4 regions of the Streptomyces sp. NPDC052101 genome follow, and region 1 is predicted to be linked to each of the others. Evidence: riboswitches for the same ligand, from Rfam matches in the RefSeq annotation. Region 1 holds a riboswitch; each other region holds the start of a gene.

Region 1 (7,436 bases):
GGATCTGTCGGCCGAGCCGGACATCGCCGCCGCACTGCGCGATCACCCGGCCGTCGGTACCCGGAGCGACTCCTCGACCGGCGGCGAAGTCCTCTTCGTGACCGTGCCGGGCGGCTCCGGCGCCACCGTCCCCTGTGTGGTGCGGACCGTGTACGGGCTGGGTCCGCTCAGGACGAAGGTCCATGCCACCTGGCTGGCTCTCGGCGTCGTCGGGCTGGGGGTCCTGGCCGCCGTCACCCTGATCGGGTTCGCGCTCGCCCGCTCGATCACCCGCCCCGTCCGGGCCCTGGAACGCGCCACCGCCCAACTCGCCGAGGGCCGGATCACCGATCCCCCGGCAACCGATCACGGACCGCCGGAACTGCGCCGCCTGGCCGCGTCGTTCACGAGAACCGCGACCCGGCTCCAGCATGTGCTGCAGGCGCAGCAGGCGTTCGCCTCCGATGTGTCGCACCAGCTGAAGACCCCTCTGACCGCACTGCGTCTGCGGCTGGAGAACTTCGAGCCGCACCTCGCTCCCTGCGCCCAGGACAGCCTCGACAAAGCGCTCGGGGAGCTGGAGCGGCTCAGTCGTATGGTGCAGGGGCTGCTCGCGCTCGCCAGAGTGGAGAACTCCGCGATCGGGCCGGAGGCCGTCGATCTCGACGCCGTCGTCGCCGATCGTGCCGCCATCTGGGCGGCCTTCGCCGACGAACAGCAGGTCGGCCTCGTCGTCTCCGGAGCGACGGCCGTCCGGGTGTGGGCGCTGCCGGGTGCGCTGGAGCAGATCATCGACAACCTGCTCTCCAACGCGCTGCGCGTGTCCCCACCGGGAACCGTCATCACGCTGGCGGTCGTCAGCGCTTCCGGCGAGGGCTGCCGCACACCGGCCGTGGCCGAGCTGCATGTGACCGACCAGGGGCCCGGTATGACCGAGACCGAACGGCACCGGGCCTTCGATCGGTTCTGGCGGGCCCCTGATGCCGACCATGACGGCACGGGTCTCGGCCTGCCGATGGTCCGGCAGCTCACCCGCGCCAGCGGTGGCGAGGTCACCCTGGAGCCCGCCGCCGGCGGCGGGCTCGACGCCGTGGTCCGCCTGCGCCACGCCGTGACCCGCACGCACCGGGAGGCGGTCTGCGCCCGCTCCTGAGGAGCCGCCGAGGCGCGGCCGGTCAGGTCACCTGGAAGTTCGCCATCATCGCCATGTCCTCGTGCTCCAGGTTGTGGCAGTGCAGCAGATACCGGCCGCGGTAGCCGCGGAAGCGGACCAGCACGTCCACGACCTCGTACGGGCGGACGTCGACCGTGTCCTTCCAGCCGGCGTCGGTGGGCTCGGGCGCCCGGCCGCCGCGGGACAGGACCTGGAAGTGCGCCAGGTGCATGTGCACGGGGTGGTGGAAGTCGCTGGTGAACCGCCAGCGTTCGACGGTGCCGAGGCGCGGGCGGGCCAGGATCTCCGAGGTGCTGAAGGGGCGGCCGTTGACGGTCCACGCGTCGTCGGAGCGGCGGAAGTCGAAGTGCCGGGTGGCCACGGCCGACGCCGGGCGCAAGGCGGCGTACCGGGACAGGCGGGCCGGGACATGGCTCGCGTCCTTCTCCCTGCGGGCGACCCGGAACCGCATCACCTGGCGCATGCGGCCGTCCGCCAGGGTGTTGACCAGGGTGACAGCGCTGCCCAGGGGGCAGTCGGCGAAGTCCACGACCACGTCGAAGCGTTCCCCGGGCGCCATGGGGATGCCGTCCAGACGCTGGGGCGCGGCCAGCAGGCCACCGTCGCCTCCGACCTGTACGAAGGGGAGCGTGCCCCCGTCCTCCCGGCGCAGAACCAGGTGGTAGCGGCGGGCGTTGGAGGCGTTCAGCAGGCGCAGGCGGTGCCGGGTCGCGGAGACCTCCGCCTCGGGCCAGGGGGCACCGTTCACCAGCTGGACGTCGCCGAGGACGCCGTCCATATAGGCGTCCTGGACGCCCGGGGTGCCGGTGCGGGCCGGCGCGCGGCCGGGGTACCGGAAGGAGCCGTCCTCCTCGAAGGAGCGGTCGCAGATCATCAGGGGGATGTCCCGCTCGCCGCCGGGCAGCGGCAGGGCGTCCTCCTCCTGGTCGTGGACGAGGAACATCCCGGCCAGGCCGCGCCAGACCTGCGGGGCGCTGAAGTCCATGCGGTGGTCGTGGTACCAGAGCGTCGCGGCCCGCTGGTTCATCGGGTAGGTGTAGGTCTTGTAGCCCTCCGAGACCGTCCAGTCGGACGCCGGGGCGTGCGTGCTCCCCATGCCGTGGGTCATGCCCCTGGCCGCGGAGCCGGCGCCGCACCGTGCCGGTACGAGCACATCGGTCGGGTAGCCGTCCGAGTGCGGTGGGGTGACGCCACCGTGCAGGTGCAGGGAGGTCGGCACGGGCAGCTTGTTGAGGACCCGTACCTGTGTCCTGCGGCCGCTGCGGGCGGTGAAGGTGGGGCCGGGGAAGATGCCGTCGTAGCCCCAGACGGTCGTCCGCAGACCCGGCACGATCTCGACGGACCCTTCGCGCTGGGTGATGTCGTAGGAGTCGGTACCGCCGGTGGTGCGGGACGGGCGGGCGCGCGGCGGCACGGGCAGCGGCACCGCGAACCGCCGGGGCGGCCGGATCCTGCTGGAGAGCACTGTTCCGGTGCGTTCGCCCGCCCACCTCTCGTACGCCGCCGCCGCGGCGGGTATGGCGAGTCCGGCGGTGCCGCCCGCCGCGAGCCCCAGGAATCGTCGACGTGACGTCACCCGTCCACGCCCTTCCCGGACCTGTACGTCCACGCCCAGCAGCACAGCGCCACACCCACACCGAACACCCCGAGGGCGAGCGGGACATGGCCGCCCAGCATCCGGGCCGCGCCCAGCCCCATCTGCGCGCCGACCAGCACGACCAGTGCGACCGCGAGCGCGAAGGGCCAGGCCGGACCCCGCGTCGAGCGCCACACCAGCAGGGCGGCCACGGCCTCCACGAGGGAGACGGAGGCGAGCAACTGCGCGTTGGCCGCGTGCAGGTCGAGGAAGCGCACGTCACCTGTGATGAACAGGCCCGCCAGGGCGGCCTGGAGGAGGGTGTCGAAGACGAACAGCAGAGAAGCGGCGCGCAGCAGCGTGAGGGGCCATGGACGGGGCCGCGAAACGGCGGCTCCGGTGGACGTGTCAGCCATGCGTCACCTCACCGGCGCCCGCGCCGGCCTGCGCCTCGAACGCCTGGAACCCGGCCTCGACGCCCATGAAGATGTCGTTCATGACCAGGTAGCCCTGCGCGATCAGCGGCGAGTCGCGCAGCTCCTCGACGAGGAAGTAGTACGCCTTGAGGTCTTCGGTCTCCAGCAGGGCGAAGTCGGAGAAGGCGGTGGTGAATGCCTCGGCGTCGAAGAAGCGGGCCGAGACGCGGTCGGCGTACTTGGCGAACACGGGATGGATGTGCGCTGCCGCCATCGCGTTCCGCTCCTCGCGGGACAGCGCCAGCCAAGCCGGAGTGAAGGTGTGGGTCAGGACGATGGTGGTCTTCATGGCAGCGGTTCCCCGATCTCGCCTCAGGTTTACGGCGTTTACTAGAGGTGATCGGCGTTAACATTGTCAAGTGGGGGCTGACCGGCGGCGCCACAGGAGAGCAGGAGACACGTCCGTGAGCAGCGAGTTCGCCCCGGCATCGACACGGAGGGCACAGCAGCGCGAAGAGGCGCGGGAGCGCCAGCGCGCCGAGACGAAGTCCGAGATCCTGGGGCATGCCCGGCAGTTGCTGGTGGCCGAGGGCCCGGCCGCCGTCTCGCTCCGTGCCATCGCGCGCGAGATGGGGATGACCGCTCCGGGGCTCTACCGCTACTACGCCGACCACCGCGAGCTGGTGCAGGCACTCACCGCGTCCCTCTACGAAGAGCTGGCCGCCGCCCTGGAGCACGCCCGCGACCGGGCGGCCGAGCAGTCCCCCGGCGGCCGCTTCACCGCCACCGCACGAGCGCTGCGGGCCTGGGCGCTGAGCCACAGGCCGGAGTTCACCCTCGTCTTCAGCAAGCCGATCCCCGACGCCGACTGCGCACCGGGCGACCCCTGCCACACCGCCAGCTGGCGCTTCGGCGGCGTCTTCGTCGGCCTGATGATGGAGTTCTGGCGGGCGGGCACCGTCCCGCTGCCGGAGCCGGGCGCCCTCGACCCGGACTGGCTCCCCCAGTTGGAGGAGCTGCGGGAGCACATCGGCTCCGAGCCGCCCCTGGAGGCGCTCTACGTCTTCGTCCTCGCCTGGTCCCGCCTGTACGGCATGGTGTCCATGGAGGTGTTCGGACATCTCGACTTCGCCCTGACCGATCCCGGACCGCTCTTCGAGCACAACCTGCGCGACATCGTGGGGCTACTGGAGGCCGGCCCGTGAAACGCCGAGCAGGCCCCGACCGGTGTGCGGGTCGGGGCCTGCGATCGTGCGCTCTTCGGCCTCAGCGGGTCACGGCAGTGGCCCCTTGAGCCGAGTCCTTCTTCCTCGCCTCGGCCGGCCGGGGCGCGAGCACCCGCTCGGCCAGCAGCCCGAAGATCAGCCCGAAGGCGGTCCACAGGGTCAGCTGGATGGCGAGGGCCGCCAGCCGGAACTGCCAGAGCAGGGTGGCCGAGAAGTCCTTGGGGACCTCGTTGACGGCCGGCAGGAACGCGTACGCCAGACCGACGGCCAGGACGAAGAACGCCCCTGCCGCGACCGTGGCGTTCCAGTTGCCCAGGCGTGGTGCGAGGCGCTTGCCCAGAATCACCGTGGCGATCGCCAGCAGCACGCTGAGCAGGATCATCAGGAAGTACAGCGTCGTGCGCCGGCCGATGGTGTCGGGGTTGCCCACGGACGGCGGGCCGGCGGGGTACTTGAGGAACGGCACGACGTAGACGGCGATCAGGCCCGCCGCGGACAGCAGCAGCGCGCTCGCGCGCGGGCCGAACCGCCCGATGCGGCCGAGCGCGAAACAGTACGCGAGGGCGGCGATGCCGCCGAACGCCACGCCGTAGACGAGGACGCCGGTGGCCAGGCCCCCGGTGGACTGCATCGAGCGGCTGACGATCTCCATGCCGTGCTCGTGGGAGTGCGCATCCTCGTAGGCGATGGCCGAGTCGACACGCGGCTCGCCGAGGAAGTAGGCGACGACGAGGGCGAGCAGGCCCGCGGCGAGCCCCGCGAGCATGCCACGCACCAGGAGGTTTCTTACGGTTGCCGAGTTCATGGACGCGTACGCTGCCCCGTCGCCGTCAGTGGCAGGGGAAGCCGAGCAGGTGGCGGGCGTCGTGCACCCACTCGTGGACGCTCTCGCCGGACACGAGCGAGGTGGCGCCCTGCTCGGCGCCGACGAAGTAGAGCAGAACCATCATCAGGATGCCGAAGAAGACCGCCCACGGGGCGATCGCCGAGATCGGCAGCTTCGCCGGTACGGCGGCGGGCGTGGTCGTGGGCTGAACAGCGGACTGCGCCATGGCAGGACCCTCCTGGGGAACTCGCGTCCCGTCTCGGTGGTGCACACGACGACGGATGCGGGTCTGACTTGCCCGGCCTTCGCCGTCCCGCTCGGGGACGGCTCGCGCTGGGCTTACAGTGGCGCGACCGTGCCGGATTCCCACCGACTTCCGCCGTGCCGTCGTCAACAACGACCAGAAAGGTACCGCGAGGGAGGGATCCGGCCAAGGGCGCATACAGCGGCGCTCAAGCGCATCCGATGCGCCGCACTACCCCCAGAGCCCTTTGTTGAGGCACCAGTTGGACACGGGAACATGAACATGACCAGTCGAGTGACATTGATCTCAGCGGCGATGAGCCGGTCGCTGCGCGAGGCCCGCTTCGACGACGGGTGTCCGCTCGACGCGACCGCGGCGGACCGCGCCCGCTCGGCCGCCGGCCTGCTTCCGGGCAGTGACCGAGTGATGGCCTCTCCCACCGTCCGGTGCCGTGAGACCGCGGCCGCCCTCGGCCTCGAACCCGTCTGCGCACCGGAGTTGGCGGCACTCGACATGGGCCGCTGGCGGGGGCGGACACTCGACGAGGTCGCCGCCGCCGAGCCGGACGCGGTCGCCCGGTGGCTGGCCGATCCCGCGTCCGCCCCGCACGGCGGGGAGTCGGTGTGCGCCCTGGGCGACCGAGTCGCCGCCTGGCTCGCGGAGGCCGCCCGGTGGTCGGGCCGGACCGTGGCCGTGGTGGAACCGGAGATCGTACGGGCCGTGGCCGTGCGGGTACTTGACGCACCGGGGCCGGCGTTCTGGCGCCTCGACGTGCCTCCCCTGACCGCGACCGAACTCAGCGGCCGGTCAGGACGCTGGAACCTGCGGCTGGGGCAGCCGCTCGCGCACGTCGCCGGGCAAGGCCGCACCGGCTGAGGCCCATCGGGGTGGTCCTCACGCTCGTGCCGACGGGCCGGCGAGGTTCCGGCCGGCCGCGGCCGATGGCCGGGTGCGCCGCTGGAAGGCCAGGGCCATGGCGGTGAACAGCAGGCCGCCGAGCATCCAGTAGGGCTCGTACACGAGGACGCTGAACCGGTCCTCGCCGGTCAGCGGCTTTCCGCGCTGACCGGTGAGGAACACCGCCAGGTCCACCATCGAGGGCGCGGCATGGCCGACCATGAGCAGTGCGCAGCCCCAGACCCCGAAGAGCATCAGGCGGCGCGGGAAGAACAGTCCCCAGCGCTGCACCAGGGCGAGCGCGAGGGCGGCCCCGCCCAGGTTCATCGGTATGGCGATCAGGTCGATGACGAACAACGGCCTGTTGTCGACCAGGGATTCGCCCGGTGGCAGCCCGATGGTGCCGCCCAGCGCCCAGTAGCAGTGGAACGCCGCGAACACGACCATCCACACGCATGCGGTGAACGCCGCCCTGCGCTGCCATGCCGTCGCGGGCGGGGTGCGGCGGGCCCGCTCGGTGACGCGGGCGGCCGTGCGGTTGACGGTGGCGGGTCTGCTTTCCATGGCGTTCCCCTCGCGGTGGACGGTCATCCCGTCGGATGCCGGGTCAGGCGGACAGCTCGGATCCATGCCCCATCGGGCAGCCGTAGCCTGTATCGCCGCCGGACCCGGGGTCCCGCTGTTCGCCGGGAGTGGCTTGAACGTGACGGTGGGCCCCACACAGTTGGCCGAACCTGTGTGCGACGCGGCGCGGACGGCCCGCCTCACTCTCGGCAGCCCCGAGCGGGGGAACTGAGGGCCGCGCCGGCTTCCGCTACCGGGACTCCTCCTGGTGGGACAGTTCGAGGTCGAAGCCGCTCATGCCGCTGCCGTCCAGGCGGACCGAGGCGGCGACGGGGGCGTAGCCGCTGGCGATGACGGTGTACTCGCCGCCGTCCAGGTCGGTGAACCCGTACGCGCCGTCGCGTCCGGTGATCGTGGTGCCGACCACGTTCCCGGCCGAGTCCAGCAGGGTGACCTTGGCCTCGTCGAGGGGGTCGCCGGTGGCGGTGCTGACGACGCCGTGCAGCCGGGCGCCCGGTTCGAGCCGGATCTCGC
Region 2 (7,436 bases), on a different contig from region 1:
AGACCACCGGTGGTGACACCGGTCCGCGTGATCATCGGCCTGTGTCTCGTCGCGCCCTTCGTGGCGATGCTCTGGGTCGGCTCCTACGCCAAGACGGACCCCGCGTTCATCGGGATCCCGTTCTTCTACTGGTACCAGATGCTCTGGGTGCTGATCTCCACCGCGCTCACCATGACCGCGTACAAGCTGTGGCAGCGCGACCAGCGCGCCCGCGGCCCCCGGAAGGGCGGTGAGGCGCGGTGAAGAACGGCGTCAACGGCGTCGCGCTCGGCGTCTTCATCTTCTTCTTCCTGGCCGTCACGGTCATGGGCTTCCTCGCCGCACGCTGGCGCAGGGCCGAGAACGAGCACTCGCTGGACGAATGGGGCCTGGGCGGACGCTCGTTCGGGACCTGGATCACCTGGTTCCTGCTCGGCGGCGACCTGTACACGGCGTACACCTTCGTCGCCGTACCGGCGGCGATCTACGCGGCGGGCGCGTCCGGCTTCTTCGCGGTGCCGTACACGATCCTCGTCTACCCGCTGATCTTCACGTTCCTGCCCCGCCTGTGGTCGGTGTCCCACAAGCACGGCTATGTGACGACGTCGGACTTCGTGCGCGGCCGCTTCGGCTCCAAGAGCCTGTCGCTCGCGGTGGCCCTGACCGGCATCCTGGCGACGATGCCGTACATCGCGCTCCAGCTCGTCGGCATCCAGGCGGTGCTGGACGTGATGGGGGTCGGCGGGGACAGCGCCAGCAACTGGTTCGTACGGGACCTGCCGCTGCTCATCGCCTTCGGTGTGCTGGCCGCGTACACCTACTCCTCCGGTCTGCGCGCCCCCGCCCTGATCGCGTTCGTGAAGGACGCGCTGATCTACATCGTCATCGCGGTGGCGATCATCTACATCCCGATCAAGCTGGGCGGGTTCGACGAGATCTTCGCCAAGGCGGGCCACGCCTTCAGCCAGGTCAACCCGGCGACCGGCAAGCCGCGCGGCGCGCTCGTGCCGCCGGAGGCGGGCCAGTGGACGTACGCCACGCTGGCGCTGGGCTCCGCGCTCGCGCTGTTCATGTACCCGCACTCGATCACCGCGACCCTCTCCTCCAAGAGCCGTGACGTGATCCGCCGCAACACCACGATCCTGCCGCTGTACTCCCTGATGCTCGGCCTGCTGGCCCTGCTGGGCTTCATGGCGATCGCGGCCGGCGTGAAGGTCACCAACGGGCAGCTGGCGATTCCCCAGCTGTTCGAGGACATGTTCCCGGACTGGTTCGCGGGCGTGGCGTTCGCGGCGATCGGCATCGGCGCCCTCGTACCGGCGGCGATCATGTCGATCGCGGCGGCGAACCTCTTCACGCGCAACATCTACCGGGACTTCATCAAGCCGGACGCCACGCCGAAGCAGGAGGCCCAGGTCTCCAAGCTGGTCTCGCTGCTGGTGAAGGTCGGCGCCCTGGTCTTCGTCCTCACCATGGACAAGACGGTCGCGATCAACTTCCAGCTGCTGGGCGGCATCTGGATCCTGCAGACCTTCCCGGCCCTGGTCGGCGGCCTGTTCACCCGCTGGTTCCACCGCTGGGCGCTGCTCGCCGGCTGGGCGGTCGGCATGGCGTACGGCACCATCGCCGCGTACGGCGTCGCTTCCCCGACCCAGAAGCACTTCGGCGGCTCGGCGAAGCAGATCCCCGGCATCGGCGAGATCGGCTACATCGGCCTCACCGCGTTCGTGCTGAACGCCGCGGTGACGGTGGTCCTGACCTTCGTCCTGAAGGCCGCGAACGCCCCCGAGGGCATCGACGAGACCAAGCCGGAGGACTACACGGCGGACGTGGGCGACCCTGGAGTCACGACCGAGCTGCCGGTGGGCGCCGGCCACTGAGGTGTCCTGATCACGGGCCGTCGGAGGCTGATCCGGCGGCCCGTTGTCGTGCCTGTCCGGCACACTCGGTGCCATGGACTTCGTGATCAGGCAGGTGACCCCCGACGACTACGAGACCCTGGGCAAGATCACCGCCCAGGCCTACCTCCGGGACGGCCTCCTCGACTTCGGGGAGAGCGACTGGTACCTCGGCAAGCTGAGGGACGTGGCGAAGCGCGCCGCCGACGCGGATGTGCTGGTCGCCGTCGAGGACGGTAGGGCGCTCGGCGGTGTGACCTTCGTGCCGTCGGGCGGTCCCATGGCCGACATCGCCCGCCCCGAAGAGGCCGAGATACGGATGCTGGCCGTCGACCGGGCAGCGCGCGGCCGGGGAGTCGGCGAGGGCCTCGTGCGAGCCTGCGTCGACAGGGCGCGGTCCGTCGACGGCTGCGTACGGATCGTTCTGTCGACCAAGCGCACCATGCACGCGGCCCACCGCATCTACGAACGCCTCGGCTTCGTTCGTACTCCCGGGCGGGACTGGAATCCGCTGCCCGGGCAGCCCGACATCACTCTGCTCACCTATGAGTTGACGCTCTGAGACCAGTGCGACACAACATCTGGGGGTGACACGACAGCCCGGCACTAGATGTATGCTCGTCCTCGCTGTCGCCGCAGGGGAATCCGGTGCGAATCCGGAACTGTCCCGCAACGGTGTACTTGCGTGCATCCGCACGCTCGTGTCAGTCCGAGGACCTGCCGACAGCGCGCACCCGGCCGTCCGGCCGGTGTGCCCTGACGTCCGGGCCTCGTGGAGTGGGCCGGTGGACGCGACGCCGCGTGCGCTCGTGACTGCCCCCTGCCCTCCGCAAGGCCCCCGTGCCGAGCGAGGGAGAGCCCCACGTGACCATCGCGCCAGCAGATCCGGTTTCAGCCAGCGGCCTGGACACCGACGGTCCCGGTGCCGCGTTGCTGCGCACCCTGACCGAGCTGACCGCCGACCTCCCCGACGCCGACCCCGGCCGGGTCGCCGCCGCCGCGCTGCGCGGCCGGTCGGCGCGCGCGGACGAGTCGGAGCTGCGCGAGCTGGCCACGGAGGCCGCCGCCGGGCTCATCTCCGAGGACCCCGCCTACTCGAAGCTGGCCGCCCGGCTGCTGACCACCTCCATCCGCGCCGAGGCCGCCTCGCAGGGCGTGACGTCCTTCACCGAGTCCGTCGCGGTGGGCCACCGCGAGGGCCTGATCGCCGACCGCACCGCGGAGTTCGCGCGGCTGCACGCGGCCCGCCTCGACGCCCTGGTCGACCGGGCGGCCGACGACCGCTTCGGCTACTTCGGCCTGCGCACGCTGCACAGCCGCTACCTCCTGAGGCACCCCTTCACCCGCAAGGTCATCGAGACGCCCCAGCACTTCATGCTGCGGGTCGCGAGCGGCCTGGCCGAGGACGACACCCCTCGCTCCGTCGACGAGGTCGCGGCGCTCTACGGGCTCATGAGCCGCCTCGACTACCTCCCGTCCTCCCCCACGCTCTTCAACTCCGGCACGCGGCACCCGCAGATGTCGTCCTGCTACCTCCTCGACTCCCCGCTGGACGAGCTGGACTCCATCTACGACCGCTACCACCAGGTGGCCCGGCTCTCGAAGCACGCCGGCGGCATCGGTCTGTCGTACTCCCGGATCCGCAGCCGCGGTTCGCTGATCCGCGGCACCAACGGGCACTCCAACGGCATCGTCCCGTTCCTGAAGACCCTGGACGCCTCGGTGGCCGCCGTGAACCAGGGCGGCCGGCGCAAGGGAGCGGCGGCCGTCTACCTGGAGACCTGGCACTCCGACATCGAGGAGTTCCTGGAGCTGCGGGACAACACCGGTGAGGACGCCCGCCGTACGCACAACCTGAACCTCGCGCACTGGATCCCGGACGAGTTCATGCGTCGGGTCAACGCCGACGGGCAGTGGTCGCTCTTCTCCCCCGCCGACGTGCCGGAGCTGGTGGACCTGTGGGGCGAGGAGTTCGACGCCGCCTACCGCAAGGCCGAGGCAGCGGGCCTCGCGAAGAAGACCCTGCCGGCCCGTGAGCTGTACGGCCGGATGATGCGCACCCTCGCACAGACCGGCAACGGCTGGATGACCTTCAAGGACGCCGCCAACCGCACCGCCAACCAGACGGCCCTGCCGGGCCATGTGGTCCACTCCTCCAACCTCTGCACGGAGATCCTGGAGGTCACGGACGACGGGGAGACCGCGGTCTGCAACCTGGGCTCGGTGAACCTCGGTTCCTTCGTGGCCGGCGGGGACATCGACTGGCAACGGCTGGACGAGACCGTCCGCACCGCCGTCACCTTCCTCGACCGCGTCGTGGACATCAACTTCTATCCGACCGAGCAGGCGGGACGGTCCAACGCCAAGTGGCGTCCCGTGGGCCTCGGCGCGATGGGGCTGCAGGACGTCTTCTTCAAGCTGCGTGTGCCCTTCGACTCGCCCGAGGCCAAGGCCCTGTCCACCCGGATCGCCGAGCGGATCATGCTCGCCGCGTACGAGGCCTCCGCCGACCTCGCCGAGCGCAACGGCCCGCTGCCGGCCTGGGAGAAGACCCGTACGGCCCAGGGTGTGCTGCACCCCGACCACTACGGCGTCGAGCTGACCTGGCCCGAGCGGTGGGACGCCCTGCGCAGGCGCATCGCCGGCACGGGCCTGCGCAACTCGCTGCTCCTGGCCATCGCCCCGACGGCCACCATCGCCTCCATCGCGGGCGTGTACGAGTGCATCGAGCCGCAGGTGTCGAACCTGTTCAAGCGCGAGACCCTGTCGGGTGAGTTCCTGCAGGTCAACTCGTACCTGGTGCAGGACCTGAAGGACCTCGGCGTGTGGGACGCGCGCACCCGCGAGGCGCTGCGCGACTCTAACGGCTCGGTGCAGGACTTCGCGTGGATCCCCGAGGAGGTGCGGGCGCTGTACCGCACGGCGTGGGAGATCCCGCAGCGCGGCCTGATCGACATGGCGGCGGCCCGCACCCCGTTCCTGGACCAGGCGCAGTCGCTCAACCTCTTCCTGGAGACGCCGACCATCGGCAAGCTCTCCTCGATGTACGCGTACGCCTGGAAGTCCGGCCTGAAGACGACGTACTACCTGCGCTCCCGCCCGGCGACCCGGATCGCTCGTGCCGCCCAGGCGCAGACTCCCGCCGCCATCCCCGTCCAGCAGGTCGCCGAGCCCGACGCCGTCGCCTGCTCCCTGGAAAACCCCGAGTCCTGCGAGGCCTGCCAGTAATGACTACCCGTAACGCCAATCTGCTCGACCCGGGCTTCGAGCTGACTCTCCGCCCCATGCGCTACCCGGACTTCTACGAGCGCTACCGGGACGCGATCAAGAACACCTGGACCGTGGAGGAGGTCGACCTCCACTCGGACGTCGCCGACCTCGCGAAGCTGACCCCGGCCGAGCAGCACCTGATCGGCCGACTGGTGGCCTTCTTCGCGACGGGCGACTCGATCGTGGCGAACAACCTGGTCCTGACGCTGTACAAGCACATCAACTCCCCCGAGGCGCGGCTGTACCTGAGCCGGCAGCTCTTCGAGGAGGCCGTGCACGTCCAGTTCTATCTGACCCTGCTGGACACCTACCTCCCGGACCCGGACGACCGCGCCGCCGCCTTCGACGCGGTCCAGAACATCCCCTCCATCCGTGAGAAGGCCGAGTTCTGCTTCAAGTGGATCGACTCGGTGGAGAAGCTCGACCGGCTGGAGACGAAGGCCGACCGGCGTCGCTTCCTGCTCAACCTGATCTGCTTCGCCGCGTGCATCGAGGGTCTGTTCTTCTACGGCGCGTTCGCGTACGTCTACTGGTTCCGCAGCCGGGGTCTGCTGCACGGTCTCGCCACCGGCACCAACTGGGTGTTCCGCGATGAGACCATGCACATGTCCTTCGCGTTCGACGTGGTCGACACCGTGCGCAAGGAGGAGCCGGACCTCTTCGACGACGAGCTCCAGCAGCAGGTCGTCGACATGCTGAAGGAGGCCGTCGAGGCCGAGCTGCAGTTCGCGCGCGACCTGTGCGGCGACGGTCTGCCGGGCATGAACACCGAGTCGATGCGGCAGTACCTGGAGTGCGTCGCCGACCAGCGGCTCACCCGTCTCGGCTTCGCCCCGGTGTACGGCTCGGAGAACCCGTTCTCCTTCATGGAGCTGCAGGGCGTTCAGGAGCTGACGAACTTCTTCGAGCGCCGCCCGTCGGCGTACCAGGTCGCGGTCGAGGGCACGGTCGACCTGGACGAGGACTTCTGAGTCGCCTTCCGTACACCGTGCCGTGAACGCCTACCGGCGCGTGTTCCGGGGCCCGCAGGCCTCCTGAGCACGCGCCGGTAACAGGTGGCCTACCAGGGCATCGCCCGCAGCCGCAGGTCGTGGGGGCGCAGTGTGATGCCCACGCGGGTCGTGTCGTTCGACCCGCTGACCTGCTCGAAGCGGTACTTCGCCGAGATCGCGGCGGTGATCAGGCTCAGCTGGGTCATGGAGAAGTGGTCGCTGGGGCACTTGCGGTTTCCGACGCTGAAGGGGCTCATGGCGTACTTCGGTACCTCCTTGGCCCGCTCCGGCAGCCACCGGTCGGGGTCGAAGTCGAGGTGCCGGTCGTAGGAGCGGGTGTCGCGCTGGATCGCGTACGGGCTGTAGACGATGTCCGCCCCAGCCGGAATGCGATAGCCACCGAGTTCGGTGTCGGTCACCGCGCGCCGCGTCAATATCCATACGGCGGGCCTGAGCCGCATGGCCTCGACGACGACATTGTTGGTGTGCCTGAGCGCGCGGACGTGCTCGAATCCGACCGGTCGACCACCCGTCACGGATTCGACCTCGGTCCGTACCTTCTCGGCGTGTTCCGGGTGTTCCGCGAGAACCTGGAGCAGCCACATGATCGTGGACGCCACTGTTTCGCTGCCGGGGGTGAGTATCGCGACGACCTGATCGTGGATCTCCTGTTCCCCGATGGGGTCGCCATTGTCGTCCTTCGCCTCCAGCAATGCCGTCAGCAAATCGTCCGGCTTTTGACCAGATGCCCTCCGCTCGGCGACGATCTCGTCGACCAGTAGATGCAAATCGGCCAGGGACCGGTTGAATTCGCGGTTGGCCGGGAACGGCAGCCGGTACAGCGGCCCGAGCGGGATGACCATCCGGCGGTACATGCCGCGGAAGACGGTGGCGAGGTCGATGCTGAGCCGTTCGGCGCGCTCGTCCATGTAGTCGCCGCGCAGCAGGCAGCGGGCGGCGATACGGACGGCGATACGGAAGGACTCGGAGGTGCAGTCGATGGTCTCGCCGGGCCGCCAGCGCTCGGTCAGCGCATGGGCCTCCTCCTCCATGATCGGCCCGTAGCCGGGGATCGCGTCGAGCCGGAAGGCGGGCTGGATGGTGCGGCGCTGGCGCCGGTGCCGGGGCCCGTTGGCGGTGGCCACGCCTTCCTTGCCGAGCAGCCCTTCCAGGGACTCCCACAGGGGTCCGTCGATCTTGAAGTCGGGGCTGAGCGCGAGTGCGCCGGTGAGCGCGGGTGTGGTGACGGCGTACACCGTCTTGGGGCCGAGCTTGAGGCGTACGACGTCGCCGTGCT
Region 3 (7,436 bases), on a different contig from region 1:
GACGTCCTGGTCACCAAGGTGCTGCTCCCGGCCGTCGCCGCGCCGGTCGTGGCGGGCGCCGCGTCGATGCTGGCCACCCGCTTCTCCTACGGCATCGGCGGCAAGGCCGAGGGCGAGGCCACCCGCAAGGGCTACCGCGCCGGCCAGATCGCCTCCGCCGGCCTGGTCTCCCTCGCCCACGGCACCAACGACGCCCAGAAGACGATGGGCATCATCACCCTCGCGCTGATCGCGGGCGGTGCCATCTCCCCCGGCTCCAACCCGCCGGTCTGGGTCATCCTCTCCGCCGGTCTGGCCATCGCGCTCGGCACCTACATCGGCGGCTGGCGCATCATCCGCACCATGGGCACGGGCCTGACCGAGCTGGAGCCGCGCCAGGGCTTCGCCGCCCAGACCAGCGCCGCCACCGCCATCCTGGCCTCCTCCCACCTGGGCTTCTCCCTCTCCACCACGCATGTCGTCTCCGGCTCGGTGATGGGTGCGGGCCTCGGCCGCAAGGGCGGGGTGGTCCGCTGGTCCACCGCGACCCGTATGGCCGTCGCCTGGGTGCTCACCCTGCCGGCCGCCGCACTGGTCGGCGCGGGCGCCGAGTCCGTCACGGACCTGGGCGACTGGGGCACCGCCGCCGTCGCCGTCTTCCTGGTCGCCGCGAGCGCCGCGATCTGGAAGTACTCCCGCCGTGAGGTCGTCGACCACACCAACGTCGTCGCCGAGCCCACGGAGCCGGCCGGCGTGGTGACCACCGCCATCGCCGCCGTGACCCCGCCCCCGGCGGGCACGATCAGCGAGGGCCTGACGGCCACGATCGCCTCCCCGGCCGCCGCCGAGCCCGCGCCCCAGGCCGCCCCGCCGGCCGCCACCGTCTGACCCCGGCCACCCGGTTACCGAAGGAAGCATCATGAAGATCGACTGGGCGGCCCTCGGCTCCGTCTTCGGCGTCAGCCTCGTGTTCACCGTGGCCCTGGTGGCCCTGTTCACCCTCGGCGTCAACGGTCTGGCACGACGCGAGAAGGCCGCCGCGCAGGGCGGCTCCGCCAACCTCGCCGTCACCGGCGCCTACGTCTGCTTCGCCGCGTGCGCGGCGGCGGTGGCGTACGGCATCTACCTGATCGTCGCCAAGGCCTGACGGCCCGCCACGCATCACCCCCTGCGGACCAAGCGTCCCGAAGGCTCCCCTCCAGGCATCACGGAGGGGAGCCTTCGCCGTGCTCAAGAGCCTCGGGCGCCCCGCGATGTGGGGATCGGCACACTCTCCCCGTGCAGGTCAACGGCAAGTTGACGGCCGTTCCGGGCGCGTGGTGGACTGCCCACGCCATGTACGGCGGCAGGAGAGGAAGCCGGTGCGAATCCGGCGCGGTCCCGCCACTGTCACCGGGGAAGAACCCCGGAAGCCAGGAACTCTCACCGCCGAATCTCGTCGAACCAGGGCGCGGACACCCTGAGTGAGGACCCAGATCGCCATGCTCGGCTGCCGAAGGACCCCTGCCAGGCCTGCTCCTGTTCCCACGGCCGGCTGAACCGATGGGTGCCGATCGCACTTACGCGTACGGCGCCGCCGCCGGCCTTCTCGGCGACCTGCTCCTCGGCGATCCGCGCCGCGGGCATCCGGTCGCCGCGTTCGGTCGTGCGGCCGCTGCCGTGGACCGCGCGTTGTGGCACGACCACCGCGGCTGGGGCGCCCTGCACACCGTGGTGTGCGCCGGCGGCGCCGTCGCACTCGGCACGGCCGCCATACGCGCCGTACGCCCCTGCCCCGCCGCCTCCGTCGCACTGACCGCCGCCGCCACCTGGACTGTCGTCGGCGGTACGTCGCTCGCCCGCGAGGCCCGCACCATCGCAGGCGCCCTGGAACGCGGGGACGTCGAGGCGGCGCGGGCGCGGCTGCCGCATCTGTGCGGCCGGGACCCGCAGGCGCTGGACGCCGACGGGATCGCCCGCGCCGTGGTCGAGTCGGTCGCCGAGAACACCTCCGACGCCGTGGTGGGCGCGCTGGTGTGGGGCGCGGTGGCCGGAGTGCCCGGACTGCTCGGCTTCCGGGCGGTCAACACACTGGACGCGATGGTGGGTCACAAGTCGCCCCGGTACCGGCGTTACGGCTGGGCCTCGGCCCGGCTCGACGACCTGGCCGGCTGGCCGGGGGCCCGGCTGACCGCCGTACTCGCCGCCGCGGCCGGACCCGACCCGCGCGGTGCCCTGCGCGCCTGGCGGGCCGACGCCCACCGGCACCCGAGCCCCAACGCCGGCCCCGTCGAAGCGTCGTTCGCGGGCGCGCTGGGGGTACGCCTGGGCGGCACGTTGTCGTACGGCAGCCGGGTCGAGCACCGCCCGGTGCTCAACGGGGAGGCCGGACGCGCCGTTCGGCCCACCGACGTCGACCGCGCCGTACGGCTCTCCCGCCGCGTCGGTCTGCTCGCGCTCGGCACCACGGTCGCCGCGCGCCTGATGGTCAAGAGCGTCAAAGGTCTGAAGGGACGTGGGAAGTGAACGGGGGACTCCTCGTCGCAGGCACCACCTCCGACGCAGGCAAGAGCGTCGTGACGGCAGGGATCTGCCGGTGGCTGGTGCGCCAGGGAGTGAAGGTCGCGCCGTTCAAGGCGCAGAACATGTCGCTCAACTCCTTCGTGACCCGCCAGGGCGCGGAGATCGGACGGGCCCAGGCCATGCAGGCCCAGGCCTGCCGGATCGAGCCGACCGCGCTGATGAACCCGGTGCTGCTCAAGCCGGGCGGCGAGCAGAGCAGCCAGGTCGTGCTGATGGGCAGGCCGGTGGGCGAGCTGAGCGCGCGCGGCTATCACGGCGGGCGGCAGCAGAAGCTGCTCGGCACGGTGCTGGACTGCCTGGCCGAGTTGCGGGGCACGTATGACGCGGTGATCTGTGAGGGTGCGGGCAGCCCGGCCGAGATCAATCTGCGCCGGACCGACATCGTGAACATGGGGATCGCGCGGAACGCGCGGCTGCCCGTGCTGGTGGTGGGGGACATCGACCGCGGAGGCGTCTTCGCCTCCTTCTTCGGGACCGTCGCCCTGCTCTCGCCCGAGGACCAGGAGCTGGTCGCCGGGTTCCTGGTGAACAAGTTCCGCGGCGATGTGAGCCTGCTGGAGCCCGGGTTGGAGATGCTCCAGGGCCTCACCGGGCGGCGCACCTACGGCGTCCTGCCGTTCCGGCACGGGCTCGGCATCGACGAGGAGGACGGGCTCAGGGTCTCGCTGCGCGGCACCGTGCGGGAGTCGACCGTGACGCCCCCGGTCGGCGAGGACGTGCTGCGGGTCGCCGTGTGCGCGATCCCGCTGATGTCCAACTTCACGGACGTGGACGCGCTGGCCGCCGAACCGGGCGTCGTGGTGCGGTTCGTGGACCGCTCGGAGGAGCTGGCGGACGCGGACCTGGTGGTGATCCCAGGCACCCGGGGCACGGTGCGCGCGCTGGAGTGGCTGCGGGAGCGCGGGCTCACCGACGCCCTGGTGCGCAGGGCCGCCGAAGGCCGCCCCGTCCTCGGCATCTGCGGCGGCTTCCAGATCCTCGGCGAGCACATCGAGGACGAGGTCGAATCGCGCGCCGGCGCGGTCGACGGGCTCGGGATGCTGCCCGTGCGGGTGCGGTTCGCCCGCGAGAAGACCCTGACCCGGCCGGCCGGGAAGGCCCTCGGCGAGCGGGTCGAGGGGTACGAGATCCACCACGGCGTCGCCTCCGTAGAGGCAGGGGACGCGTTCATCTCCGACGACGAGGGACACAGCCTGGACGGCTGCCGGGTCGGCCAGACCTGGGGCACGCACTGGCACGGCTCGCTGGAGTCGGACGGCTTCCGCCGGGCCTTCCTGCGCGAGGTGGCCGCCGCCGCGGGCCGCCGCTTCGTGCCGGCGCCGGACACCTCTTTCGCCGCGCTGCGCGAGGAGCAGCTCGACCGGCTCGGCGACCTGATCGAACAGCACGCGGACACGGACGCGCTCTGGCGGCTCATCGAGTCGGGCGCGCCGCAAGGACTGCCTTTCATCGCACCGGGAGCGCCCGCATGAGCACAGTGTTGTTGTTGTCGACTGCCGACACGGATCTGCTGGCGGCCCGGGCCTCCGGCGCGGACTACCGTATCGGCAACCCGACCCGGGTGGACGTCACCGCGGAGCTGCCGGCGCTGCTCGACGGCGCGGACCTCGCCGTCGTACGGCTGCTGGGCGGCAAGCGAGCCTGGGAGGAGGGGCTGGCCGCGCTGAAGGCGGCCGGGATCCCGACCGTGCTGCTGGGCGGCGAGGCCGTACCGGACGCCGAGCTGATGGCCGAGTCGTCGGTGCCGGCCGGTGTGGTCGCGGAGGCGCTGAAGTACCTGGTCGAGGGCGGGCCCGCGAACCTGCTGGAGCTGTCCCGGTTCCTGTCGGACACCGTGCTGCTGACCGGCGAGGGCTTCGAGGAGCCGCGGAAGATGCCGGAGTACGGCGTCCACGGCTCGTACGAGATCCGGGACGGCCGTCCGACCGTGGGCGTGCTCTTCTACCGGGCGCACGAGCTGAGCGGGAACACCGCCTTCGTGGACACCCTGTGCGCGGCCATCGAGGCGCAGGGCGCCAATGCCCTGCCCGTGTACTGCGGTTCGCTGCGCGGTGCGGACGCCGGGCTGTACGAGCTGCTGGGGAGGGCCGACGCGCTGGTCGCGACCGTGCTCGCGGCCGGCGGTACACACGCCTCGCAGGCCTCGGCGGGCGGCGACGAGGAGTCCTGGGACATCGGTGCGCTCGCGGATCTCGACATCCCGGTGCTGCAAGGACTCTGCCTCACCTCCTCGCGGTCCGCGTGGGACGAGTCGGACGCCGCCCTCTCCCCCATGGACGCGGCGATGCAGGTCGCGATCCCCGAGTTCGACGGCCGGCTGATCACCGTGCCGTTCTCCTTCAAGGAGCAGGGCCCGGACGACGTCCCGGTGTACGTGGCCGATCCGGAGCGGGCCGCACGGGTGGCCGGAATCGCCCTGCGCCACGCCCGGTTGAAGCACAAGCCGAACGCGGAGAAGCGCATCGCGCTGGTCTTCACGGCGTACCCGACGAAGCACTCACGGGTCGGCAACGCGGTCGGCCTGGACACGCCCGCTTCGGCGGTGCGGGTGCTGGACGCGCTGCGGGACGCCGGCTACGCGCTCACCGAATACCCCTCCGGCGGCGACGAGCTGATCCACCGGCTGATCGAGGCCGGCGGCCACGACGTGGAGTGGCTGACCGAGGAGCAGCTGGCGGCGGCGCCCGCGCGGGTGCCGCTGGCGGACTACCGGGCGTGGTTCGAGAGGCTGGACCCGCAGCTGCGGGACGCGATGACCGAGGCGTGGGGCGAGCCGCCGGGCGGCCTGTACGTCGACGGCGAGGACATCGTGCTGGCCAGCCTCCAGTTCGGCAACGTCGTGGTGATGATCCAGCCGCCGCGCGGCTTCGGCGAGAACCCGATCGCGATCTACCACGACCCCGACATGCCGCCCTCGCACCACTACATGGCGGCGTACCGGTGGCTGGAGGCCGCACCATCGGAGGGGGGCTTCGGCGCGGACGCGATCGTGCACATGGGCAAGCACGGCACGATGGAGTGGCTGCCGGGCAAGGGGCTGGGCCTGTCGCGCGGGTGCGCCCCTGACGCCGTCCTCGGGGACCTCCCTCTCGTCTACCCGTTCATCGTCAACGACCCCGGCGAGGGCACCCAGGCCAAGCGGCGCGGGCATGCCACGGTGGTCGACCACCTGGTGCCGCCGATGGCCCGCGCCGACACCTATGGCGACCTGGCCAAGCTGGAGCAGCTGCTGGACGAGTACGCGCTCGTCTCCGACCTGGACCCGGCGAAGGCCCCGGCGGTCCGCGCCCAGATCTGGACCCTGGTCAAGGCGGCCGAGCTGCACCACGACCTGCATGTGGACGAGCAGCCGGGCGACGACGACTTCGACGAGTTCGTCATGCACATCGACGGCTATCTGTGCGAGATCAAGGACGTGCAGATCCGCGACGGCCTGCACATCCTGGGCGGCGGCCCGGTCGGCGAGCCGCGCGTGAACCTGGTGCTGGCCGTGCTGCGCGCGTCCCAGGTGTGGGGCGGTCAGGCGAACGCGCTGCCGGGACTCAGGGCCTGCCTCGCCGCCCATTTCGGGCTGGTCGAGAAGGAGCTGCTCGCCGAGCCGGGCGCCCCGGTGAAGGTGCCGGTGGAGCTGACGGACCTGGTGGACGGCCCGTCCCGTACGGCCTCCGACGCGATCGACCTGCTGGAGCAGCTGTGCCGGCGGATCGCGGAGGGCCTGGAGGAGCGGTCCTGGGAGCGGACGGCCGTACTCACCGTCCTGCGGGACGCGCTAGGCACCGAACTCCCCGATGCCGTCGCCGTGTTGGAGTTCGCGTGTGACGAGGTCGTACCCCGGCTGGCGAGGACCACGGACGAGATCGGGCACATCCTGCGGGCGCTCGCCGGCGGTTACGTCCCGGCGGGTCCGTCGGGTTCGCCGACCCGGGGTCTGGTCAACGTCCTGCCGACCGGCCGGAACTTCTACTCGGTCGACCCCAAGGCCATTCCGTCCCGGCTGAGCTGGGAGGTCGGCCAGTCGCTCGCCGACTCGCTGGTGCAGCGGTACCTCCAGGACACGGGCGAGCACCCGAAGTCCGTCGGCCTGACGGTCTGGGGCACGTCCGCGATGCGCACCCAGGGAGACGACATCGCCGAGATCCTGGCGCTGCTCGGCTGCCGCCCGGTGTGGGACGACGCGTCGCGCCGGGTCACGGGCTTCGAGGTGGTGCCGCTCGCCGAGCTGGGCCGGCCGCGCATCGACGTCACGGTCCGGATCTCCGGCTTCTTCCGGGACGCGTTCCCGCACGTCGTCGGCCTGATCGACGACGCGGTGCGGGCGGTGGCCGAGCTGGACGAGCCGGCCGAGAGCAACTACGTGCGGGCGCATGTGGATGAGGACGCGGCCGAGCACGGGGACCGGCGCCGGGCCACGGCCCGTATCTTCGGCTCGAAGCCGGGCGCGTACGGCGCCGGTCTGCTGCCGCTGATCGACGCCCGCAACTGGCGCTCCGACGCCGACCTCGCCGAGGTGTACGCCGTCTGGGGCGGCTACGCCTACGGGCGCGGGCTCGACGGGCGGGCGGCGCGCGGGGACATGGAGACGGCGTTCAAGCGGATCGCGGTGGCGGCGAAGAACGTCGACACCAGGGAACACGACTTGGTCGACGCGGACGACTACTTCCAGTACCACGGCGGCATGGTCGCGATGGTGCGCCATCTGACCGGCGCCAACCCCGAGGCGTACGTCGGCGACAGCGCCGTACCGGACCAGGTGAGGACCCGCACGCTGGGCGAGGAGACGCACCGCGTCTTCCGGGCGCGGGTGGTCAACCCGCGCTGGATGGCGGCCATGCGCCGGCACGGCTACAAGGGCGCCTTCGAGATGGCGGCGACCGTGGACTATCTGTTCGGCTACG
Region 4 (7,436 bases), on a different contig from region 1:
CGCCCTCATGCCGTAGATCACCAGGGGGATGACCATGAGCGTGGAGGCCAGGTAGCCCAGCCACAGCGGCAGTCCGAGGCCGAGCTTGAGGCCCTGGGCCATGATCGAGCCTTCGAGGGCGAAGAAGATGAAGGTGAAGCTGGCGAAGATGACGCTGGTGAGGACCGAACCGTAGTAGCCGAAGCCGGAGCCCCGGGTGATCAGGTCGAGGTCGATGTTGTAGCGGGCGCCGTAGTAGGCGAGAGGGAGACCGGTGACGAAGATGACGACGGCGGCCACGGCGATCGCCACGAGCGCGTTGCCGGTCCCGTGGGCCAGGCCTATGCCGGCGCCGATGGAGAAGTCGGCCATGTAGGCGATGCCGCCGAGTGCGGTCGTCGCCACGACCATGGGGGTCCAGCGGCGGTAACTGCGGGGCGCGAAACGGAGGGTGTAGTCCTCCAGGGTCTCCCTGGCCGCCTGGTTCTCAGCGGTCTTCGCCGCAGCCGCCGTCTGCGGCCGTGACCCGGTGGTGCTCATGTCGCGCCTCCCGATGACGCTGGTGCGGGCACTTCGTGCGTGGTGCGTCGTCCTTCGTTCTTCGTGCTTCGTGTTTCGGCACGAAAGAAGGAGCCCCGCTTGGCGTCATCGACAGGACGGGGGAACCGACGGACCGTCATGAGTCGCGTGCGGCCGGGGATAGGACTCCGATCCCATGGCCGGTCACGCTAGGAAGCGGTTGTTACCGTCGGTTCCCGCCGTCGTGAACGCGGTGTTTCCGAGAACTCACCCTGTGTTTCGGTATCTCGGCTCAGTGCTGGTGGACCGCCCCGGCGCGCCCTGGAAGCCGTCAGCCGGCGTCCATGGCACGGGCGTTCCAGCGCTCCTCGACCTTGGCCAGACGCCAGTAGGCGATCGCCACGGCCCAGACCACCACGAACAGTCCGACGATGACATAGCCGACGTTGTCCAGATCCAGGGCGGCGATCCAGCCGGTGACAGCGTCCTCCAGGCCGAGCTTGTCGTGCAGAACGCCGACCAGTTCGATCGTGCCGACGAAGAAGGCCACCGAGATGGACAGGCCGGTGATCGTGAGGTTGTAGAACACCTTGCGAACGGGGTTCGAGAACGCCCACTGGTAGGCGAAGTTCATGAACGTGCCGTCGAGGGTGTCGAACAGGCTCATGCCCGCCGCGAAGAGCAGGGGCAGGCAGAGGATCGCGTACCAGGGGAGGCCGGCGGCGGCCCCGTTGCCGGCCAGCGCGAGGAGCAGGACCTCGGTCGTGGTGTCGAAACCGATCCCGAACAGGAACCCCAGCGGGAACATCTGGCCGGGACGGCGGATGGACTTGGTGAGCCGCCCCAGGAGGCGGTTCATGAAGCCGCGTGAGTCGAGGTGCGCCTCCAGCTCCGCCTCGTCGTACCGTCCGGCCCGCATCGCCTTGAAGACACGGACGATGCCGAACAGCGCCACGAGGTTCAGGGCGGCGATGAGGTACAGAAAGCCCCCGGAGACCGTGGTGCCGATGGTGCCGAGGACCTGATGGGTGCGGGATCCCTCGTTCATCAGGGTGCCGGCGAGCTTCGCACCCCCGACGACCAGCGCCGCCAGCAGCACCACCACACTGGAGTGCCCGAGCGCGAACCAGAAGCCCACGGAGACCGGCCGCTGGCCGTCGGCCATCAGCTTGCGGGTGGTGTTGTCGATCGCGGCGATGTGGTCGGCGTCGAAGGCATGCCGCATACCGAGGGTGTACGCCGTGATGCCGAGGCCCACCCCGAACGCCTTGCTGCCGACCTCATAGTGATGCGGGACCACGAGCAGGAAGAGGATGCCGAAGGCGGCCACGTGCAGCGCGACGATCACGGCCAGCAACCCGGCGGTCCGGACGGTGTCCTCGCGTCGCCAGCGGAAGGACTTGACGGCGGCGGCCTCGGGCACGCCTGGGGACGCGGTCATACGGTCACGCTCCAGCACCTCGTGGATCAACTTCGTGATGCCGTGGCTGGTCTCCTGGCTGACGGGTCGACGCGCCCGCCCCAGCCTTCCCGGCCATGAGGCCAGTGGCATACGTGGGGCGGGAACTCCCCGATCACAGTGGCGAGGGCCGCTCCGGACTGAGCCCCTGGGGGGCCGGCACCGGTCTTCCCGAACACCACGGCCCGCCCACCTTAGAAGGCCGCAGGTCATGGCTGCAAACCTGCACAACTGAGCAGGTATGGAGGCGAGCGTCGACGGCTGCCATGATGAGCCCATGCATCTCGTCCCCGCGGAACGCGCCGGGCAACGCACCATCGACGGCCACCGGGTCTGCGACGCCATCGCCGCCGTCGGCGAGCCCGAGCGCGTACGTGCCCTCGCCGAGCGCTTCTCCCTGCTCTCCGACCCCGGACGTCTTGCCTTGCTGCTCGCCCTGCACGAGGCCGGCCCCATCGCCGTCACCGACCTCGCCCTGGCCACCGGGATGAGGGACACCGCCGTGTCCCAGGCCCTGCGTCTCCTGCGGACCGCCGGCATCGTGGAGGGGGAGAGGGACGGCCGGATCGTCCGCTACCGGCTCGTCGACGGCCCGATCTCCGCGCTGCTGGAGCACTGCACGCCCCAGGACGGTGAACCGAACGGCGCCTGACCGCCGTGACGTCGTCGGCGACCCGGGACAAGGGTGCCGGGAACCTCTTTAGGGGCTCGTAGGGGATCTGGGCCGAGCGGGTGTTCTCCATAGGGTCTCCGCGTCATGGCTCGCGCCACACCAACCCTGCAGCACATCCACGTCACGTGATCCCAGGCCGCATCGCACCGAAGGGGATGTCAGTCGGTGAGCACGAGCAACGAGCAGAGGCTCGTCGAGTACCTCAAGCGAACGCTGGCCGAGCTGCGCGACGCTCGCCGATGCCTGGACGAGGCGGCACGGAAGCCGGACGACGAATCGATCGCCATCGTAGGGATGGCTTGCCGCTATCCGGGCGGAGTGCAGTCGCCGGAGGACCTCTGGAGCCTGGTCGCTGAAGGAGTCGACGCCATATCCGGGTTCCCCACGGATCGCGGCTGGGACATCGACGGGCTGTACGACCCGGAGCCGGGGAAACCGGGAAAGACTTACATCCGAGAAGGCGGATTCCTGCACGACGCCGCGGAGTTCGATCCCGGCTTCTTCGGGATCAGCCCGAACGAGGCCCTGGCCATGGACCCGCGATGGCCGGCCGGAACCTGGTGCCGATGCTGGTCTTCGACCACCCGTCCGCAGCCGCCTTCGCGGCCTATCTGCGCGAGTTGCTGTTCGAGACGGAGGAGGCGGTCATGGACGAGGACCTCGTGGAGGCCGGCACGGAGGAGCTGTTCGACATACTCGACGCGGAACTCGGGCGGTGAGGACTGGTCGTCTCCGTCGCGCCGCACGGCTGCGCGACGGAGACGACCACGTGCTTCTCAGACGCTCGGCTTTCGAGTCAGCCGACGCCCCGCCTTCGGTCCGGCCGACGCTCAGCCCTCGATCCATCCGTGGTTCTTGCCGAACTGCAGCAGCCCCTGGCGGACCTGCACGATCTCGGCCCCGGTGAGGGACGGCGCGGCCGACAGGAGCGCCTCGGTCACCTCGTGCACGAATTCTTCCGCGCTCAGCACGTCACACAGCGGCTCGTCACCGTCCGGGTGCCTCGCCGGGACGGAGGCCGAGCCGACAAGGGGTGCCGGAGAGACCGGCTTGACGTCTGCGCCGTCGGCGAGACGGACCGACGACGCCTTGAGGCCGCGGTCGCCCTCTTCGACCTCGAACACCACGGCCAGACCGGTGCGCACATACTGCTCAGGAATGAGCAGGTCGTTCACATGCAGGAAGACATCCTCCCCGCCATGGTCGGGAGCGATGAAGCCATAACCCCGCATACCGTCGAACCGCACCACACGACCCGCAACCATGCCATCAACCCCTCAACCGCCGGGCCCACTGCCCGGCCAACACCCTGCCACTGAAGACAGACCAGTAGTTCCTGTGAGGACGCCGGGTCCTCTCCAGGTCAAGTCTGCCTCATGGGGCAGCTCCGTGGAGTAGGGGAGGCCCCCTAAAGAGCCCGGGGCAGCCGGGTTAGGGGTGAAGGGACGAATTCACGTCTCATGCAAGGTCGTCGTCAACATAGGTGCGGCACGCGGACAGGGGCGCAGTCACGCGGTACGGCTGGCCGAGGAGGGCGCCGACATCATCGCGATCGACCTGTGCGAGGACCTGGAGGCAGTACCGTACCCGCTGTCGACCGAGGAGGACCTCAAGGAGACGGCCCGGCTGGTCGAGAAGGCCGGGTCGCCGGGCGTTCACGAGGGAGGCCGACGTCCGTGGCCGCGGGGCTGATATCGACGTACGGCAGCCCCGGCGCGATGGGCCCCGGCGGCTCCGCCTACGCCTTCGCCAAACAGACCCTCGTCCAGTACGTCAACTCGATGCCGATCCCGTACGTGCAGCCGATCGACGTGTCGCACGCCATCACCTGCCTCGCCTCCGACGAGTCACGCTATGTGACGGGCACTCAGCTGCGGGTGGATGCGGGGGCGGTGAACAAGGCGGGCAAATGAACCTCGGTACATGACCCTCTGCCGGGCTGCCTGGCGCCTCGCCCGGTCATGGTGACGTCCAGCGGCCGCCGTTCCCTCGAAGGGGCGGCTGCCACTCGCGTCCCCCGGCCCGGTCGTCGCCGGTGCGGGTACGGCTACAGCCGTGCGAGGCGCCTGCGGATCTCGTCCTGTACGGCCCTCGCGTGCTCGTTGAGGAAGAAGTGGCTGCCGGGGGCGGTCAGCGCGTGGACGGGGCAGCCGAGCGGTGGGCGTGGCTGGTAGCGGTAGGTATCCACCGCGGTGTAGTCCGCGCGCATCGCCGGCAGGATCATCCGCAGCACGTCCTCGTCGTCCAGGAATAGAGTGTCCGTGCCGTTTCGCCGCTTGAGGTCGGCGATCAGGCTGTCGGCGTCCATGAGGTGCGCACGTTCGTCGCGGAAGGTCGACGGCGCGCGTCGACCGGAGGCGAACAGCGCGGTGGGCGCCCGCCCTTCCCGTTCCAGCCGCGTGGCCACTTCGAAGGCCGGCACCGCCCCCATGCTGTGTCCGAAGAGTGTCACCGGCCGGTCGAGCCACGGGCGCAACTCCTCTGTCACGAGGTCGGCCAGTTCGCCGAGGTCCAGCAGGGCGGGCTCGTCCTGGCGGTCCTGCCGTCCGGGTCGCCGCGGATCAGGTCAGGGGTGCCGTGCGTGGAACGCATGGTGCGGAAAGGGATGTGACTGCCCGTCATCCCCGGTGTTCGCGGTACTCCCCGGTGTCGTGGGGTTCCGTCGCGAGCAGCCCCAGATCGCACAGTTCCCCGACCCAGACCTCCAGATCGGCGCACATGTTGACCGGGTCGGTGCTCCATCGGGACGCCAGGACGTGCGCGGCGCGATGAACGTCGCCGTCGTGCTGCCTGAGCGTGATCCACATGGCGGCGCCGACCGGGCTGCAGCGGAACCAGGCGCCGGTGGACGCGCTGTGCAGTTCCAGGTGTCCAAATATCTTATACACGTGTACAGGTGAATGGCGTGTACGCCAAGGGCGCGTACCAGCCACGCGGGAACGCGTAGCGCCGTACCGGGCCGTGGGAAACCTCGTTAGGCTGCAAGGTATGCCAAATGAGAGCGAATCCAAGGCCCTTGACTTACGCAAGAGCGAGTCCAAGGCCCTTGACTTACGCGAGAGCGAGCCCAGGCCCGTTGACCTCCGGGCCTCCCACGATGACCGCGAGCGGGTCATCGAGATCCTGCGGACGGCCGCGGGTGACGGCAGGATCGACCTGGACGAACTCGACGAGCGGCTGGAGATCGCCTTCGGCGCCCGGACGATGGGTGAGCTGGCTGTGCTGGTCGCGGACCTGCCCCAGACCGCCGCGGTCCCTGCGGTGCGGACTGCCGAGGCACCGGCGCTGCGGACCGCCGGGGCACCGGCGACGGGCGACGTGGTCCGGATCGAGTACGAACACGGGAGCCCCGAGCGGGTGGGCCCCTGGCGCGCCGCCTCCCGTATCGAGGTGACGGGTGAACACGGCACCTGCACACTCGACTTCCGCCAGGCCGTGCTGCCGGGCAGCGACATCGTCATCGACGTCGATCTGCGCCACGGCACACTGCAGCTGATCGTGCCGCCCGGGACCGTCGTCGAACCGAGCGACCTGGACTGCGAGCACTCCGAGTTCGATGACCGTCGCGCCCGCCAGGCACACGCCGGAGCCCTGCGGCTGGTGGTCACCGGCCTGCTGGCGCACAGCCGAGTGCGCGTGAAGCGCGCGTCGCAGTGACGGGGAGCGGCCGGGCCGCAGGTCTCAGGAACCCAGTCGCGGCAGAGACGCGGAGGGCGTCTCGGCGATGGGGGGAAGGGAATGGATCGACAGCGCCGCCGGCAGGTCCTTGCGGCCCCGGACGTTGAGCTTGCGGTAGACACGGGTGAGGTGCCGCTCCACCGTGCTGAGGGTGACGTAGAGCGTGCGGCCGATCTCGCGGTTGTTGTGGCCCAGCGCGGCCGGCGCCGCCACTCGCTGCTCCGCCTCGCTCAGCAGCCCCGTTCCCGCTGGTTGGTCCTTGGCACCCTCGGCGTTGCCCAGCCCGCGGCGCGGCGTGTGCACCCATACGTCCGCCTGACAGGCTTCGGCCTCCTGGTTCGCGCGGTGCGCCATCATCTCGGCGCGACCGAACTGGCCCAGCTGACGGTGCACTTCACTCAGATCGGCCAGCGCACGCGCCAGCTCGAAGCGATCGCCGGAGGCCTGGAGCTGGTTGATCGCCTCCCGCAGGATGGGTGAGCGCTCCCGCAGGGTGCTGCAGGCGGCGATGATGCGCAGCGAGAGCCCGCAGACGCGGTAGCCGGAGCCGCCGGGTGGTGCATCTGCTCGGTCGCCAGCTCGTGGGCGGTCTTCTTGCGCCCGATCCGCAGATGCACATCGTTCGGCCCGTAGGAATCGTGCTGCTGGAGACCTACCAGACCGAAGGCGGCGGCCGGGCCGGGATCGCGGACGAACTGGTATGCGTCCCAGACGCTGCGGAGTGTTGACGCCAATCACTTCAGCATGCTGGAGGACAAGGCGGAGGACACCGCGCGGATCATCGAGGAGTGGATCGGCGCGGAGGGCCTGTAAGCGGAGGGACTGCGGAGGGCCTGTAAGACGGAGAGCCTGGAAGGACGTGCGGTGAAAAGGGCCGCCGAGGCCGCCGCCGGCTAGTGCCTGCGGTGCCCTCGGCGGCCCTTTGGCCGAGGTCAGGTGGCGGACTGTGCTTCCGGCTCCGCGGTGCGCTGCCAATCCATGATGGTCCGCATGGCGAGAGCCAGGTCGCTGCCGCTGGGTGCGCGTTCCGGGTCGACCAGCCACTGGGCCATGATGCCGGTGGCCAGGGCCTGGTAGAACGAGCCCACGGCGAGCAGTGCTTGCTCGTCGGTGTTCTCGCCGGCCGTG

What was found. A riboswitch is a leader RNA that binds a small molecule or an ion and turns the genes downstream of it on or off. The one in region 1 is predicted to bind cobalamin.
Region 2: linked by a shared signal. The riboswitch ahead of AB0L75_RS25940 (ribonucleoside-diphosphate reductase subunit alpha) and the one ahead of AB0L75_RS01645 (CbtB-domain containing protein) in region 1 are both predicted to bind cobalamin.
Region 3: linked by a shared signal. The riboswitch ahead of AB0L75_RS13040 (cobalamin biosynthesis protein) and the one ahead of AB0L75_RS01645 (CbtB-domain containing protein) in region 1 are both predicted to bind cobalamin.
Region 4: linked by a shared signal. The riboswitch ahead of AB0L75_RS30380 (HoxN/HupN/NixA family nickel/cobalt transporter) and the one ahead of AB0L75_RS01645 (CbtB-domain containing protein) in region 1 are both predicted to bind cobalamin.

The regions. Positions count from the first base shown of each region.
Region 1 covers NZ_JBFAWH010000001.1:369,012-376,447, forward strand. The annotation lists gene AB0L75_RS01615 (HAMP domain-containing sensor histidine kinase) at 1-1,132, shown strand, start outside; gene AB0L75_RS01620 (multicopper oxidase domain-containing protein) at 1,155-2,729, opposite strand; gene AB0L75_RS01625 (hypothetical protein) at 2,726-3,145, opposite strand; gene AB0L75_RS01630 (darcynin family protein) at 3,138-3,494, opposite strand; gene AB0L75_RS01635 (TetR/AcrR family transcriptional regulator) at 3,610-4,350, shown strand; gene AB0L75_RS01640 (CbtA family protein) at 4,412-5,176, opposite strand; gene AB0L75_RS01645 (CbtB-domain containing protein) at 5,202-5,423, opposite strand; cobalamin riboswitch at 5,462-5,614, opposite strand; gene AB0L75_RS01650 (histidine phosphatase family protein) at 5,724-6,317, shown strand; gene AB0L75_RS01655 (DUF3995 domain-containing protein) at 6,336-6,902, opposite strand; gene AB0L75_RS01660 (DHA2 family efflux MFS transporter permease subunit) at 7,153-7,436, opposite strand, start outside.
Region 2 covers NZ_JBFAWH010000015.1:95,685-103,120, forward strand. The annotation lists gene AB0L75_RS25925 (DUF3311 domain-containing protein) at 1-243, shown strand, start outside; gene mctP (monocarboxylate uptake permease MctP) at 240-1,859, shown strand; gene AB0L75_RS25935 (GNAT family N-acetyltransferase) at 1,933-2,439, shown strand; cobalamin riboswitch at 2,475-2,617, shown strand; gene AB0L75_RS25940 (ribonucleoside-diphosphate reductase subunit alpha) at 2,742-5,105, shown strand; gene AB0L75_RS25945 (ribonucleotide-diphosphate reductase subunit beta) at 5,105-6,118, shown strand; gene AB0L75_RS25950 (cytochrome P450) at 6,208-7,436, opposite strand, start outside.
Region 3 covers NZ_JBFAWH010000005.1:273,176-280,611, reverse strand. The annotation lists gene AB0L75_RS13050 (inorganic phosphate transporter) at 1-867, shown strand, start outside; gene AB0L75_RS13045 (hypothetical protein) at 899-1,126, shown strand; cobalamin riboswitch at 1,283-1,424, shown strand; gene AB0L75_RS13040 (cobalamin biosynthesis protein) at 1,522-2,484, shown strand; gene AB0L75_RS13035 (cobyric acid synthase) at 2,481-4,013, shown strand; gene cobN (cobaltochelatase subunit CobN) at 4,010-7,436, shown strand, end outside.
Region 4 covers NZ_JBFAWH010000020.1:61,890-69,325, reverse strand. The annotation lists gene AB0L75_RS30385 (allantoin permease) at 1-519, opposite strand, end outside; gene AB0L75_RS30380 (HoxN/HupN/NixA family nickel/cobalt transporter) at 830-1,939, opposite strand; cobalamin riboswitch at 1,966-2,155, opposite strand; gene AB0L75_RS30375 (metalloregulator ArsR/SmtB family transcription factor) at 2,235-2,609, shown strand; partial or broken gene AB0L75_RS30370 (beta-ketoacyl synthase N-terminal-like domain-containing protein) at 2,796-3,173, shown strand; gene AB0L75_RS30365 (hypothetical protein) at 3,173-3,349, shown strand; gene AB0L75_RS30360 (cold shock domain-containing protein) at 3,461-3,895, opposite strand; gene AB0L75_RS30355 (hypothetical protein) at 4,068-4,322, shown strand; gene AB0L75_RS30350 (SDR family oxidoreductase) at 4,307-4,543, shown strand; partial or broken gene AB0L75_RS30345 (alpha/beta fold hydrolase) at 4,678-5,175, opposite strand; gene AB0L75_RS30340 (PqqD family protein) at 5,249-5,518, opposite strand; gene AB0L75_RS30335 (DUF1707 domain-containing protein) at 5,619-6,287, shown strand; gene AB0L75_RS30330 (LuxR C-terminal-related transcriptional regulator) at 6,312-6,701, opposite strand; gene AB0L75_RS30325 (hypothetical protein) at 6,863-7,036, shown strand; gene AB0L75_RS30320 (TetR/AcrR family transcriptional regulator) at 7,241-7,436, opposite strand, start outside.